4 regions of the Streptomyces sp. NPDC014870 genome follow, and region 2 is predicted to be linked to each of the others. Evidence: riboswitches for the same ligand, from Rfam matches in the RefSeq annotation. Region 2 holds a riboswitch; each other region holds the start of a gene.

Region 1 (3,393 bases), on a different contig from region 2:
GAGGACCAGTTCCGTGGGGGCGGGCCGGGAGGTCACACCGGGCTCCCTTCCGCGCGGTGGCGCATGAGCCAGAGGAAGAGGGGGCCGCCGATGAGGGCGGTGAGGACGCCGACCGGGATGTCCTGCGGCGCGGCGACGGTCCGGGCGGCGAGGTCCGCGAGGATCAGGGCGAGCGCGCCGCCGAGCGCGGCGACCGGAAGCAGGCGGCGGTGCGGTGCGCCGACGGCCATCCGGGCGGCGTGCGGGGCCATCAGGCCGACGAAGCCGACGGCGCCGCTGACGGAGACCATGACGGCGGTGACGAGCGAGGCGAGGACGAAGACGGCGGCCCGGAAGCGGGCGGTGTCCAGGCCGAGGACGGTGGCGCCCTCCTCGCCGACGAGGAGCAGGTCGAGCGGGCGGGCGAGGGCGACCAGGACCGCGGTGCCGAGGGCGACGACGACCGAGGGAAGCGCGAGGGTGTCCCAGCGGGCGCTGCCGAGGCCGCCGAGGGACCAGAACATGGCTTCCTGGAAGTGCTCGGGCCGCCGGGACAGGACGAGGAACAGGGTGCTCAGCGCCGACAGGATGTAGGAGACGGCGACGCCCGCGAGGACGAGCCGGGCGCCGGTCATCGTGGAGCCGCGCCGGGCCAGGGCGTAGACGAGGACCAGGGCGAGCAGGGCGCCCGCGAAGGCCCCTGCGGGCATGGCGACGGTGGTGGTGACCCCGCCGCCGATGCCGAGGACCAGGACGAGGACGGCCCCGCTGGACGCCCCGGAGGAGATCCCGAGCAGGAAGGGGTCGGCGAGCCGGTTGCGGACCAGGGCCTGCAGGACGGCGCCGACGACGGCGAGTCCGGCGCCGACGACCGCGCCGAGCAGCACGCGCGGGAGCCGGACGTCGAGCACGATCGTGCGGTACGGGGAGGGGGCGGCGCGGCCGGTGAGGATCTCGACGACCTGGCCCACGGGTATCCGTACGGAGCCGAGGGCGACCCCGGCGACGACGGCGGCCGCGAGGGCCGCGAGGAGGCCTGCGACGACGAGCCCGTACGGCAGGCGGCCCCGGCGCCGGCGCCGGGCGGCGGCGGCCTCGGTGGCCGCCGCCGGTCCCGTCACCGCCGTCACCGGTTCGGGTGCAGCTGGGCGGAGAGCTTGTCGACGGCGGCCGGGACGCGGACGCCCAGGACCGCGTCCGAGAGGGGCATGACGGCGAAGCGCTTGTTCTTGATCGCCGGGACGTCCTTGAGGGCCGGGTCGTCCAGGAGGCGCTTCTTCTTCTGCTCGACGGTCGTGGAGCCGTAGTCGTAGATGACGATCACGTCGGGCTTGCGGGCGACGACCTGCTCCCAGGTCGCGTCGCCGAAGGTCTTGTCCAGGTCGGCGAAGACGTTGCGGCCGCCGGCCCGGGTGATCAGCTCGTTGCCGATGCCCTTGCCGCCGGCGGTGAACGCGGTCTTGTCGCCGCTGTCGTAGACGAAGACGGAGACCGGGGCGACGCCCTTGAGCCGCTTCTCGGTCGCCGCGACGGTCTTCTTCGCCTCGGCGGTCCAGTCCGTGCCGCGCTCGGGGACGCCGAAGGTGCGGGCGACCTCGTCGACCTCCCGGTAGAGGTCGGCGAGGGAGGAGGCGCCGGAGGGGCAGTACTCCATGTTGAGGCGGCTCTCGATGCCCGACTTCTTCAGGTCGTCCCGGCCGCGGCCGGCCTTGGCGTCGAAGGCGCTGGCGTAACCCCCGTACACGAAGTCGGGGTTGGCGGCGAGCAGGGCCTCCTTGGAGGGGTACTCCTTGGCGAGCACCGGCACCGCGTCGTAGGCCTTCTTGTACGCGGGCAGGATCCGGTCGTCGAGGTAGGCGGTGCCGACCAGGGACTTCTCCAGACCGAGCGCGAGCATGACCTCGGTGACGTGCTGGTTCATGGTCACGGCCCGCTTCGGCGGCGCCTGGAACGTCGTCTTCACACCGCAGTTGGTGACGGTGTACGGGAATCCCGCGGCGGACTTCCCCGAGGGGGCGGCCTGTTCGGCGGGGGCCGCGCAGGCGGCGAGCAGCGGGACGAGGGCTGCGGCGGGCAGCAGGGTACGGCGGTGCCTGGTCAGCACGGAACGAGCCTCCTCCGGGGATTTCCACGTCCCCAGTCGGTGGTGAGAGGCGGCAGGTCAGTTCCTGGCTCCCAGCGTCCGAAGTCGCTGGTCACAGTGGCGGGACCGTGCCGGATTCGCACCGGCTTCCTGGGTCCTGCCGCCCTGGTGTCGGGTCAGTCTCTCAGGCGTCGTACGCCTCGACGACCTTGACCTCCTCCTCGGTCACCACGCCCTCGACGATCGTGTAGGAGCGGAACTGGAAGGGGCCGGCGCCGTCGACGTCGGCGGTGGAGACCAGGACGTAGTGGGCGCCCGGCTCGTTCGCGTAGGTGATGTCGGTGCGCGAGGGGTACGCCTCGGTGGCGGTGTGCGAGTGGTAGACGATCACGGGCTCCTCGTCCCGGTCGTCCATCTCGCGGTAGAGCTTCAGCAGATCGGCCGAGTCGAACTCGTAGAACGTGGGTGAGCGCGCCGCGTTCAGCATCGGGATGAACCGCTCGGGGCGGCCGCTGCCGGCGGGACCCGCGACCACGCCGCAGGCCTCGTCGGGGTGGTCCGCGCGGGAGTGTTCCACGATCTGGTCGTACAGGGCCCGGGTGATGGTCAGCATGGCGACAGGATAAGCATCGGATCAAGAGGGGCCGCGCGGAGCGCGTCAGGCAGGGTGGTGGTGGGCGACGGGTGGGCCGCCCCGTACCGAGGAGTGGTACGGAGCGGCCCGGATGCTGGACAGGCAGGCGTTACGAGCGCTTCACGAAGGCCGCGCCCTGCGGGTTGCGCGCCTTGAGGACCAGGTACGCGACACCCAGGATCAGGCCCCACAGCGGGGCGCAGTACAGCGAGATCCGCGCGTCCTTGTCGATGCCCATCATCACGATGACCATGCCGATGAAGGCGAGCGAGAAGAGGCTGAGCCAGATGCCGCCCGGGGCCTTGAAGGAGGACTGGGGCAGCTCGCCCCGGTCGGCCTTGAGGCGGAAGCGGACCTGGCAGACCAGGATCATGATCCAGGCCCACATGCCGGAGATGGTGGCGAAGGAGACGACGTAGTTGAAGGCGTCGCCGGGCCACTGGTAGTTGATCCAGACGCCGACCATCATCAGCCCGGCCGAGAAGGACGTGCCGACCAGCGGCAGGCCGTTCTTGGTGAGCTTGGTGAAGAACTTCGGGCCCTGGCCGTTGAGCGCGAGGTCGCGCAGCATGCGGCCGGTGGAGTACATGCCCGAGTTGCAGGAGGAGAGCGCGGCGGTCAGCACGACGAAGTTGACGATCGCGGCGCCGATGCCGAGGCCCATCTTCTCGAAGGCCGCGACGAACGGGGAGACGCC
Region 2 (3,393 bases):
TCTTCTCGCGCAGGGCGCCCGCGAACGAGGAGCCGTCGACGCTGACCTTCCAGGTGTTCGAGCCGCTGTTGGCCTTGCCGTTGACCTCGGTGATCGCGCCGGTTCCCGACGCCGGGGTCACGGAGGTGACGCAGCCGGTCGGGCTCGCGGCGCTCGTCGCGGCGGCGAGAACATCGCCGAGCGTCGTGGTCGTCCCCGTGGGCGTGAAGGACACCGAGCACACCTTGAGGTTGCCGGCGCCGTCGTCGACGGTCAGGGCCAGCTTGGTGGCGGTGCCCGCCGTGAAGGTGGGCTGGGCGACCCACTGGGTGGCCCCGGGGGTGACCGGGACCGGCGGGGCCGTGGTGAAGCCGCCGCCGGCGACCGCGCGCAGCGCGTCGATGGAGGAATAGGCCGAGGGAACGGTGTCGGCTGGCTTGTACTTGAATCCGCCCGCCGGGTTGTACTGGTTGGCGATGAGGAAGTCGACCGGCGTCTTGCCGCTGATCGTGGTGAAGTCGGCCGACTGCGGGTTGAAACCACAGGCGTTGAGGCCCGCGATGCCCCAGCCGTTGGAGCTGGTGTTGACCCCGTAGAGGGAGTTGAAGGCGCCGGAGGAGGCGACCAGCTTGCCCTTGAGGAAGTTCTTGGCCTGGACGACGTCGGTGTCGGTGTTGGGGACGCCGGAGACGCACAGGGCGGCCATCCCGGCACCGGTCATGTCGATGTCGCTCGCCGAGGCGAGACCCGTGGGGTTGCCCTCGACCTTCTGGTAGGTCCAGCCGCCGTCGTTGTGCTGGTTGGCACGGAGGCGGGTGACGATCGCGTCGGTGAGTGCCTGCGGGACGCGGGCGGTGCCGCCTTGGGTCTTCGCGCCGCCCAGCGAAAGGGCCGCGAAGACCGTGCCGTTGAAGTTCGCGGACGGGCCGAAGTAGCCCGGCTCCGCGGTCTGCCAGTAGGAGTAGATGTTCGCGATGAGGTTGCGTGAGGCCGAGACACGGGCCGGGTCGATGCCCGCGGCGTACGCGTTGAGCGTTCCGCGCTCGTAGTCCGTGACGACCGGGGTCGCCGAGGGCCAGGCGGCCGTCGACAGCAGATTCCGGTAGACGGTTCTGGCGTTCTTGGTGGTGTCTCCGCCCGGGGCCACGTCGACGACGGCCGTGCCGGCCGCGGCGAAGGCGCTGAACGCCCACTCGTTGGACAGACCCGAGCCGGCGTACGAACCGTCAGCCGCCTGAAGGGACTTGAGGTACGCGACGCCGTTGGTCTTGGACGTGGCTATCTGCGCGGGGGTCGAGGTCGCGAGAGCGGGAAGCGTGCCGAGGGCGAGGGCGCCGAGCGCCGCCGGCACCACGAGTGAGAGGCGACGGGAGGTACGGGAACGAGACATGACCTGCTCCTGGAAGTCGGCGGACGCCGGCCGCTCCAGTGCACACCTCGCGTCACCGTGTCGGAGCACGGCCGGGCATCGCCGGGGAGCCGCCGTCCGGAACGCGTGGTACGGCTTCGTGTACTGCATCGCCGTCTGGGCATTCGGGCTCGAAAGACGGCCCCCGCCGTCTCATACCGCTGCGCGTCAGCTCCGGATTCGCACCGGATTCCCCCATGTGGCAGCCCAGGACGCTACCTGAACGATCAAGGTACCGCCAGCGGTGCCGCAGGGAGCGGGCGAGGGCCGGTGCCGGGGATCCCCGTGAGACGGACACCATCTTGACGGTCTCAACGGATCCGTGTTGCACTCCGGCTGACAAGCAATCAGCACCAGGGGAAGCCGGTCGAATTCCGGCGCTGACCCGCAACCGTAGACCCGGATCGTCCCGGGTGAGTCGGAATGCCTGGGGCTGGGACTCAGTACGAAGAACGCCGTCGCGGACTACGGCGTGGTCGTCACCGCCTCGCCATGGCATCTCCACTGTGCGGGGCGCATCGCCACGCACGCAGCCGCCCGGCAGAGACGAGGGGCCGCGGTGGGGACCGAACAGCAGGCGAGACGGTGGTGGAGGGCGAGACGGCGGCTTCTGTCCGTCCTGACCGCCTCCTTTCTGACGCTCGGTGCGGGCCTGACCCACCTCACGGCGGCGGCCCCGGCGAGCGCCGACCCGATCGGGAAGTGCACCCGCACGAAGGGCGCCATCGTCGCCGTCGACTTCGGCCACTGGGGCGGCCCTGTGGTGCGCGGCTGCGACACCACTCCCACGACCGGCTACGAACTCCTGCGCTCCGGCGGGTTCAGCACGGCCGGAACGGAGCACGACGGTCCCGCGTTCATCTGCCGCATAGGCAACGGCTCGTTCAACAGCGGTAAGCAGTACCCCACTCCGGCCCAGGAGGACTGCGTCCTCACCCCGCAGGCCACCGCCTACTGGTCGTACTGGATCGCCTCACCCGGCCAGCGGAAGTGGACGTACAGCCCGCTGGGCGCCATGTCCCGCACCCTCAAGCCCGGTGACGTGGACGCCTGGGTCTTCGGCGGCACGGACATCGGCGGCACCAAGGGCAGGCCCTCGTTCACCCCCGACGACGTCCGGGCCGAGGGCGGCGACCCGCCGAACCCCAGCGATCCGCCGGCGCCCAACGTGCCCCCGGGCACGGTCGATCTGCCCGCCGCGACCCGCTGGCTCACCGACCGGCTGACCAACGGGCAGCGCGTCGTCAACGACGGCGACACCACGCCGAACTACCTCGCCACCACCGAGGTCGCCTACGCACTGGCCTCACTCGACAACGAGAACCCCACAGCCCGGCGAATCGCCGACTTCCTCGCCAGGCCTGAACACACCGACGCCTACGCCTACCCCGCCGGGAAGGACGAGGCGCCCGACGCCACCGCCGCCGCCCGCCTCGCGCTCGTCGCCGAGGCCACCGGCAAGGACCCCCGCGCCTTCGGCGGCCACGACCTCCTCGGCGACCTCATGGCGAACGTCTGCCTCAGCGGCTCGGACGCGCCGCAGCCCGTCCCCGGCTGCGCGACCAAGGGCGACTTCCGGACCACCGGACAGACCGAGGGGCAGACCCTCGCCGTCATCGCCCTGCTCAACGGCGGAGTGACGCCGCCTGCCGAGTCGGTGGCGCGCCTGACCCAACTGCAGTGCGACGACGGCGGGTTCCCCAGCTTCCTGATCCTCGACGGCCAGGTGTGCGAGAGCGAGGCACCGACCACCGCGCTCGTCACGCTCGCCCTCCAGCGCGCCGGCGGCCACACCCCGGTGGTCACCAAGGCCCGCTCCTCCCTCAAGAAGGCCCAGTTCAAGACAGGGGCCTGGCCGGCCGCCTCGTACAGCGTCCCCGGCAGCGCGTACGCCACCGGCTGGGTGGCCCAGACACTGCGTGCCCTGGGTGACCGTGCCCACGCGAACGCCGCGGTCTCCTGGCTCTCCCGCCAGCAGCTCCCCGGTGGTTCCTTCGCCTTCGAGG
Region 3 (3,393 bases), on a different contig from region 2:
GTCTCACTACGATCGGAACACCATGACGCTCGACACCGCACGCATTGAGCAGCTCCTCCAGGCCGGCGTCCGCGACCGGGTCTACCCGGGAGCCGTCTGGGCCGTCGGCGACGCCGGGGGCACGACGGCGAGCGGCGCGGTCGGTCTCCTCGACCCGACCCGTCCCGACGAGCCGATGCGGCTCGACACCGTCTTCGACATCGCCAGCCTCACCAAGATCGTCGCCGTGTGGGCCGTCATCGGCACCCTCGTCGAAGAAGGCAAGCTCCAGCTCCACACCCCACTCGGCGCCTTCTGGCCCGAGGTCGCTGGCCACCCGCTCGCCCAGGTCACCACCCACGAGCTCCTGACCCACACCGCCGGTCTCCCCCTGCGCGCCAACCTCAGAAACCTCTACGGCACCGACCCCCAGGACATCCGCGACGGCGTCCTCCACGAGGCTCTCCACCGTGCGCCCAGCCAGGCCGTCGAGTACACCGACCGGGCCGCCCTCATCCTCGGCTACCTCGCCGAGTACCTCGCCGGTCAGCCCCTCGACCTCCTGGCGGCCAGCCGCGTCTGGGAGCCGCTCGGCATGACCGAGACCCGCTTCGGCCCCCTCCCCGCGGCCGTAGTCCCCCGCTGCGCCCCCACCGAACGGGACGAGGAAACCGGCACCCACCTCCAGGGCACCGCCCACGACTTCTCCGCCCGCCTCCTCGGCGGCACCTGCGGCATCGCCGGCACTTTCTCCACCCTCGACGACCTCACCCGCTTCCTCCAGCACATGCTGGCCCCGACGCAGGCCGCCTTCGGCCGGACCTGGATCTGCGACTCCCTGCGCATCCACACCGGAGAACTCACCCCGGCACGCGGCCTCTTCTGGCACCCAGCCCCCGGCACCGGGCTGCGCGACGACGTCTGGGTCCACTACGGCTTCACCGGCACCGGCATGTGGATCAGCCCGAGGCAGCAGCGATGGGCAATCCTCCTCACCAACAAGCTCTACTTCACCCGCGACCGCGAACCGCTCACCGCCGTACGCGACTCCTACCGCGAGTCGGTCTTTACGGACGGCACCCTGCCGGGACGCGCACGGGCCGATCGGTGATCCAGTCCCCAGACGCGACGAGGCCGCGGGTCCCGCAGAGCGGCACGAGCCCTGCGGGGTTCCCACGGCCCGTTGGCCGGTCACTTCGATCAACACCCGTGACATGTACAAGGCGGACAGGGCATGGGTATGGACCTCGGTGACGCCGAGCGCGTCGGTCACCACCTGTGCGGCCTCGGGGCGTCGCGGGTCAGCAGACGCAGGCGGGAGACGCCGAGTTCGCGCAGTTGGCTCACGCCGGCGCCGGCGCGCACGGCGTCGGAGACGCCTGCGAGCACGAGCCAGCGGCGTGAAAGCCCCCGGCCGGACGGTGGTCGCAGCCACGGCACCGTCCGGCCCGGCCTGCCTGTCGCGCGCAGGTCAACAGCCATGCGCACGCCCCAGTACCGGGTGATTCCCAAGCTTGTAGCGCGGGTTCAATTCCCGTCATCCGCTCGTGAACGAAACCCAGGTCACGGTCTCGGGACTTCTTCGTTGTCCAGGTCGCGTGGGGCTGCCGTGCCGCGCACGCGTCCATCAAGGCCATTCGGTGGCCGCTTGCTGTGGCTCGTCGCACAGATGTGGGTCTGGCGGGGCTGTGGCCGGTTCTGCGATGCTTCCGTCCGTCAAGCGACGGCGGAACGAGGAAGCCGGTGAGATTCCGGCACGGTACCGCCACTGTGTAGGGGGAGCGACTCCGCCCATGGCCACCGCCCCATCCGGGGGTGGGAAGGCCGGAGAAGCTGTGATCCCGAGTCAGGAGACTCACGCCGTCGCACCTCGATGTACGGGGCGGATTTCCCCAGGAGAGGCGGTGGCACTCGTGTGCCTGTGTACGTGTGGGGTCGGCTTCACGCTGCCCTTGGCCCGTCGGAGCCGACCTGTCCGGCTTGACGTAGGGGTCCGTTCCCCCAGGTTCTGACGACCTCCTCCTTCAGCGAGTTCCTTTTCGTACGCCTCATCCGCGCACCGGTATGCCGGTACGCGCTGCCCACGCACGCCACCAGGAGTCACCTTGTCCGTACGATCCGTCATGCCCGACCGGCGTCGGGCCGCCGCGGCGGCCTTCCTCGCCGTCGCCCTCACGCTCACCGCGTGCGGCGGCGACGTCGGCACCACAGCCGACCCCAAGACCCGGGCCGAGGGTGAAGGGTGCATCAAGGACTTCGACCCGGCCAAGGACTACTTCCCGGTCAAGTCGACGATGAAGCACGCCGAGAACTTCACGCTCCGGTACGAGAAGAGCTATCAGGTCCTCACCGTCAAGGAGCCCTTCCCCAAGGGCAAGCCGGAGTCGTACGTACTGGTCAAGTGCGGTGCCCCCAAGCCGAAGCTGACCGGTGACCTGGCCTCCGCGCAGCAGGTCACCGTCCCCGTCAAGAGCCTGTACTCCGCCTCCACCACCCACTTGCCGCTGCTGACCGAGACCGGCACCCTGGACGTCCTGACCGGTGTCGCGAGCGCCACCGCCATCTCCTCCGCCGAGGTGCTCGAGCGGGTGAAGGCGGGCAAGGTCACCGAGTACGCCAAGGACCGCACCCTCAACGCCGAGACGGTCATCGGCGCCAAGCCCGATGTGCTGATGACCCAGGGCACCGACGACCCGCAGTACCCGAAGCTGCGTCAGGCGGGCATCGCCGTGGTCGCCAACGCCGAGTGGCTGGAGGCCAGTCCGCTCGGCCGCGCCGAGTGGGTCAAGGCGATGGCCGCACTCACGGGGGCGGAGAAGCGCGCCGGCGAGGTGTTCGACACCATCGAGGGCGACTACCGGAAGGTCGCCGCGAAGGGCGCGCAGGCAGTCAAGGCGGGCAAGCCCGTCGAGGTGCTGCCCGGCACGATGTATCAGGGCACATGGTCCATGCCTGCGGGCGGCAGCTACGCCGCCCGGCTGATCAAGGACGCGGGCGGTACCTACCCGTGGGCCGGCGAGGCGGGCACCGGCGGCCTCCAGCTGAACTTCGAAGCCGTGTACGCCAAGGGCGGCCAGGCCCCGGTCTGGATCGCCGACCAGCAGTGGAAGTCCACCGCCGACGCGGTGAAGGCCGACAGCCGGTACGGGCAGCTGAAGGCCGTGTCCGGCGGCGCCGTGTGGACGAACCAGAAGGCGCTCGGTCCCGGCGGCGGCAACGACTACTTCGAGCGCGGTGTGCTGCGCCCGGACCTGGTCCTCGCCGACCTGTTCGCGCTGATGCACCCGGACCAGGCGAAGGGGCACACCTTCACCTTCTACCGGCCGGTGCCCAAGGCGTGACGATGCATCAGACAGCCGTGTCGGCACCGGCCGCGGGCACCCCGCGGCCGGTGCGGCGGCGCCTCGTCGTCGT
Region 4 (3,393 bases), on a different contig from region 2:
CGCCGCAGCGCAGGCCCCCGCTCAGCAGCCGCAGCAGCGTCGTCTTGCCGCCGCCGTTGCGGCCGAGCAGCGCGAGCGCCCGGCCCTCCGGCACGGCGAAGTCGACGCCGTCGAGGATCAGCGGCCCGTCCTCGTAGGCGAACGTGGCCTTCACCAGCTCCACGACAGGGGGTGCGGGACTCACGGCAGTGACCTTTCCAGGACGAGGGTGAGGGCGACGAGCCCGGTGAGCAGGGCGGCCGTCGAGGCGAGGAACCGGCCCGAGACCGCCGCCTCGGGCACCAGGACGCGCAGCGTCCCGTCGTAGCCCCGCCCGGCGAGCCCGGACTGCAGCCGCTGGGCCCGGTCGAAGGCGCGGACGAACGAGGTCGCGCCGAGCCCGGCGAGCGAACGCCAGGTCGCCGCCCGCGTCGTCAGCCCGAGGCGGGCCGCCTGCGCCTGTCGGATTTTGGATAGGGAATCCAGAAGGAGAAAACTGATCCGGTACATCACCAGCGCCACGTCCACCACCGGCGCCGGCACCCCCGCCCGCACGAGCCGGGGCAGCACGTCCGACACGGGCGTGGTGAAGGCGAACAGCAGCACGCCCAGGGACGCCGACGAGGTCCGCAGCAGCAGCTCACCGGCATGGACCGGGCCGTCCTGAGCGAGCACGACGAGACCCCGCGCCCCGCCCACCTCGAAGAGGAGCGGGACCGCGCCGGTCACACAGAAGCCCAGCGGGATGCGGAACGCGCGCCACAGCTGACGCCCCGGCACCCCCGCGGGACCGAGCAGGACGGCGAGGGTCGCCGCCGCGACCAGGACGGCACCCGGCCACGGCGGCAGACAGACCGCGCACAGCGTGAGCCCGAAGCCGAGCGCGGCTTTCTCGCACGGGTGACGGCGGCGCCAGCGACTGCTGTGCGCCGCCGCGTCGATCGGCAGCACCGGCGGCTAGACGTCGTCGCCGGACGACGCCGACCGCAGCGCCTTCGCCTTGGCGCGCGCCTCCCCCTGCTTGCGGCCCCGGTGCACACCGAAGTAGTACGCCAGCACACCCGCGCCGAGCGCGGCCTGCAGGGCGAACAGTGCCGACTCGATCTCGCCGGACGCCGGCTCGTAGAGCGGGCTGAACCACGGCTCGTAGTCCGGGGCGATCTCCGTGATCGCCGCCTCCGCCTCGGCGTCTGCCCCGGCGAACGGCTCCTCCTTGTGGTCGCCGAGACCCAGAACCAGCGGGAGCACCGCAAGGGCCGCGACGACGAGCAGGAGCAGGGAGTTGATCTTCGCGTTCCGGCTCATCAGGCGCTCGCCTCCGCCTTCTCGTTCTTCTTGCGGGACGGGAGCAGGACCCCGAGCCTGGTCAGGTCGGCCTTGCTGGACTGCGTGAGCAGCCGCATGACCAGCACGGTGAGCAGACCCTCGCTGACGGCGAGCGGCAGCTGCGTGACGGCGAAGATGGAACCGAACTTGGCCAGCGCCCCGAGCACACCGCTGCCCGGGTCGGGGAAGGCCAGCGCGAGCTGGACGCTGGTGACGCAGTACGTCGACAGGTCGGCGACGAACGCGCCGAAGAACACGCTCACCATGAGCGGCACGTCGAACCGGCGCAGCAGCCAGTACGTACCGAATCCGGCCCACGGCCCGACGATCGCCATCGAGAACACGTTGGCCCCGAGCGTCGTGAGCCCGCCGTGCGCCAGCAGCAGCGCCTGGAACAGCAGGGTGATCGTGCCCAGGACCGCCATCACGGGCGGGCGGAACAGGATCGCGCCCAGGCCCGTACCGGTCGGGTGCGAGCAACTGCCCGTGACCGACGGGATCTTGAGGGCCGACAGGACGAAGGTGAACGCGCCGGACGCGCCGAGCAGCAGGGTGGACTCGGGGTTGGCCTTGACCTCACGGGTCAGCGCGCGGACGCCGTGGACGACGAAGGGAGCGGACGCGACGCCCCAGGCGGCCGCGTGCACAGGGGGCAGATACCCCTCGGCTATATGCATGGTTGGGAGACCCTCTCCAGCACCTCGTGGATGGACAACGCACCTTGGCCGGTCTCCTGGCTGACGGGTCATGCCGCCGCGGCTCCGCCTTCCCACACCACCGCGGTCTCCCGCAGCGGTCCAGTGGCTTCCCCGGAGGGATGGAGCCGGACTTCCCGATCACAGTGGCGAGGGCCGCACCGGTACCGCACCGGTTTCCCGTACACCAAGGCGCTGTGACATTAGTGGGTTGACCAGGTACATCACAACACGGGGGCACTCCGGGACGGTGTGTGACACATCTCCCGCGCGCCCCCTGCCCGCCTCTCCTGCCCCTGGTGCGCGCTCACTCCTTCCGGTACGTGTACGCCTCCGCCGCCGCGGCCGACACCGCGTCCAGGTCGCCGCCCGCGCTCGCCGTCACGAGCGCGGCGACGGCGCCCTCCACGAAGGGCGCGTCCACCAGCAGCGCCCCCTCGGGCAGCTCGTCGCCCTCGGCGAGCAGTGCCTTCACCGTCAGGACTGCGCTCCCGAGGTCGACGAGGAGAGCCACCCCGGCGCCCCCGTCGACCGCCTTCGCCGCCTCGACGATCCGCTCGGAGCTGGTGCCGAGCCCTCCGTCCGGGGTGCCTCCGGCGGCGGCGACCGGCGCGGTCGCCCCACATCCCGCCAGCCCCCGGGCCAGCTCGGCCACGGAGTCGGCCACCGCCGCGCTGTGCGAGACCAGCACGATGCCCACCTGACCGGTCATGCGGCGGCCACCTCCGCGAGCGCGGCGATCAGCAGCGCCGACGAGGTCGCCCCGGGGTCCTGGTGCCCGATCGAGCGCTCGCCCAGATAGCTCGCCCTGCCCTTGCGCGCCCGCAGGGGTACGGTCGCCAGGGCACCGGCCTCGGCCGCGTCCCGGGCGGCGGCGAACGAGTCGCCGAGCGCCTCGGCCGCGGGCACGAGCGCGTCCAGCATCGTCTTGTCGCCGGGCTTGGCACCGCCCAGCTGAGCGACGCCGGCGACCCCTGCGGTCAGCGCCGCCGCAAGCTCCTCCCGCGTCACCGCTCCGGCCTCGCCGAGCGCCTTGCCGGTGCGGCGCAGCATCGTCCCGTAGAGCGGCCCGGACGCGCCGCCGACGGTGGAGATCAACTGCCGCCCGGCCAGGACGAGTACGGCCCCCGGGGTCTCCGGCAGCTCCTTGTCCAGGACCTCCGTCACGGCGGCGAACCCCCGCTTCAGATTGGCGCCGTGGTCGGCGTCGCCGATCGCCGAGTCGAGCTCGGTGAGCCGGTCGGCCTCGCGCTCGACGGCGCCGGCGGCCGCGGCCAGCCAGCGACGGAAGAAGGCGCCGTCGAACAGCTCCCCGCCGTCGTCGGTCTCGTCGTTCACGCCCCGGCTCCCTCGCCGGCTCGCTTCCTCGTTCATCTCGGACATCCCGCCCTCA

The links. Region 2 has a riboswitch for cobalamin ahead of ACF09C_RS35095 (prenyltransferase/squalene oxidase repeat-containing protein). Riboswitches for the same ligand answer to the same signal wherever they lie in the genome.
Region 1: it holds a riboswitch for cobalamin, as region 2 does, so the genes downstream of both, ACF09C_RS19940 (ABC transporter substrate-binding protein) here and ACF09C_RS35095 (prenyltransferase/squalene oxidase repeat-containing protein) in region 2, are expected to answer to the same signal.
Region 3: it holds a riboswitch for cobalamin, as region 2 does, so the genes downstream of both, ACF09C_RS11435 (ABC transporter substrate-binding protein) here and ACF09C_RS35095 (prenyltransferase/squalene oxidase repeat-containing protein) in region 2, are expected to answer to the same signal.
Region 4: it holds a riboswitch for cobalamin, as region 2 does, so the genes downstream of both, ACF09C_RS01855 (energy-coupling factor ABC transporter permease) here and ACF09C_RS35095 (prenyltransferase/squalene oxidase repeat-containing protein) in region 2, are expected to answer to the same signal.

Annotation. Positions count from the first base shown of each region.
Region 1 covers NZ_JBIBWQ010000006.1:412,745-416,137, forward strand. Annotated here, with positions in the region: gene ACF09C_RS19930 (ABC transporter ATP-binding protein) at 1-36, opposite strand, end outside; gene ACF09C_RS19935 (FecCD family ABC transporter permease) at 33-1,109, opposite strand; gene ACF09C_RS19940 (ABC transporter substrate-binding protein) at 1,106-2,080, opposite strand; cobalamin riboswitch at 2,117-2,242, opposite strand; gene ACF09C_RS19945 (Mov34/MPN/PAD-1 family protein) at 2,247-2,675, opposite strand; gene ACF09C_RS19950 (amino acid permease) at 2,806-3,393, opposite strand, start outside.
Region 2 covers NZ_JBIBWQ010000015.1:64,037-67,429, forward strand. Annotated here, with positions in the region: gene ACF09C_RS35090 (hypothetical protein) at 1-1,369, opposite strand, end outside; cobalamin riboswitch at 1,485-1,630, opposite strand; cobalamin riboswitch at 1,699-1,837, shown strand; gene ACF09C_RS35095 (prenyltransferase/squalene oxidase repeat-containing protein) at 1,947-3,393, shown strand, end outside.
Region 3 covers NZ_JBIBWQ010000003.1:595,682-599,074, reverse strand. Annotated here, with positions in the region: gene ACF09C_RS11445 (serine hydrolase domain-containing protein) at 23-1,090, shown strand; gene ACF09C_RS11440 (hypothetical protein) at 1,249-1,461, opposite strand; cobalamin riboswitch at 1,672-1,857, shown strand; gene ACF09C_RS11435 (ABC transporter substrate-binding protein) at 2,085-3,320, shown strand; gene ACF09C_RS11430 (FecCD family ABC transporter permease) at 3,323-3,393, shown strand, end outside.
Region 4 covers NZ_JBIBWQ010000001.1:433,600-436,992, reverse strand. Annotated here, with positions in the region: gene ACF09C_RS01870 (ATP-binding cassette domain-containing protein) at 1-184, opposite strand, end outside; gene cbiQ (cobalt ECF transporter T component CbiQ) at 181-930, opposite strand; gene ACF09C_RS01860 (energy-coupling factor ABC transporter substrate-binding protein) at 937-1,284, opposite strand; gene ACF09C_RS01855 (energy-coupling factor ABC transporter permease) at 1,284-1,982, opposite strand; cobalamin riboswitch at 2,011-2,235, opposite strand; gene ACF09C_RS01850 (PTS-dependent dihydroxyacetone kinase phosphotransferase subunit DhaM) at 2,308-2,712, opposite strand; gene dhaL (dihydroxyacetone kinase subunit DhaL) at 2,709-3,308, opposite strand; gene dhaK (dihydroxyacetone kinase subunit DhaK) at 3,391-3,393, opposite strand, start outside.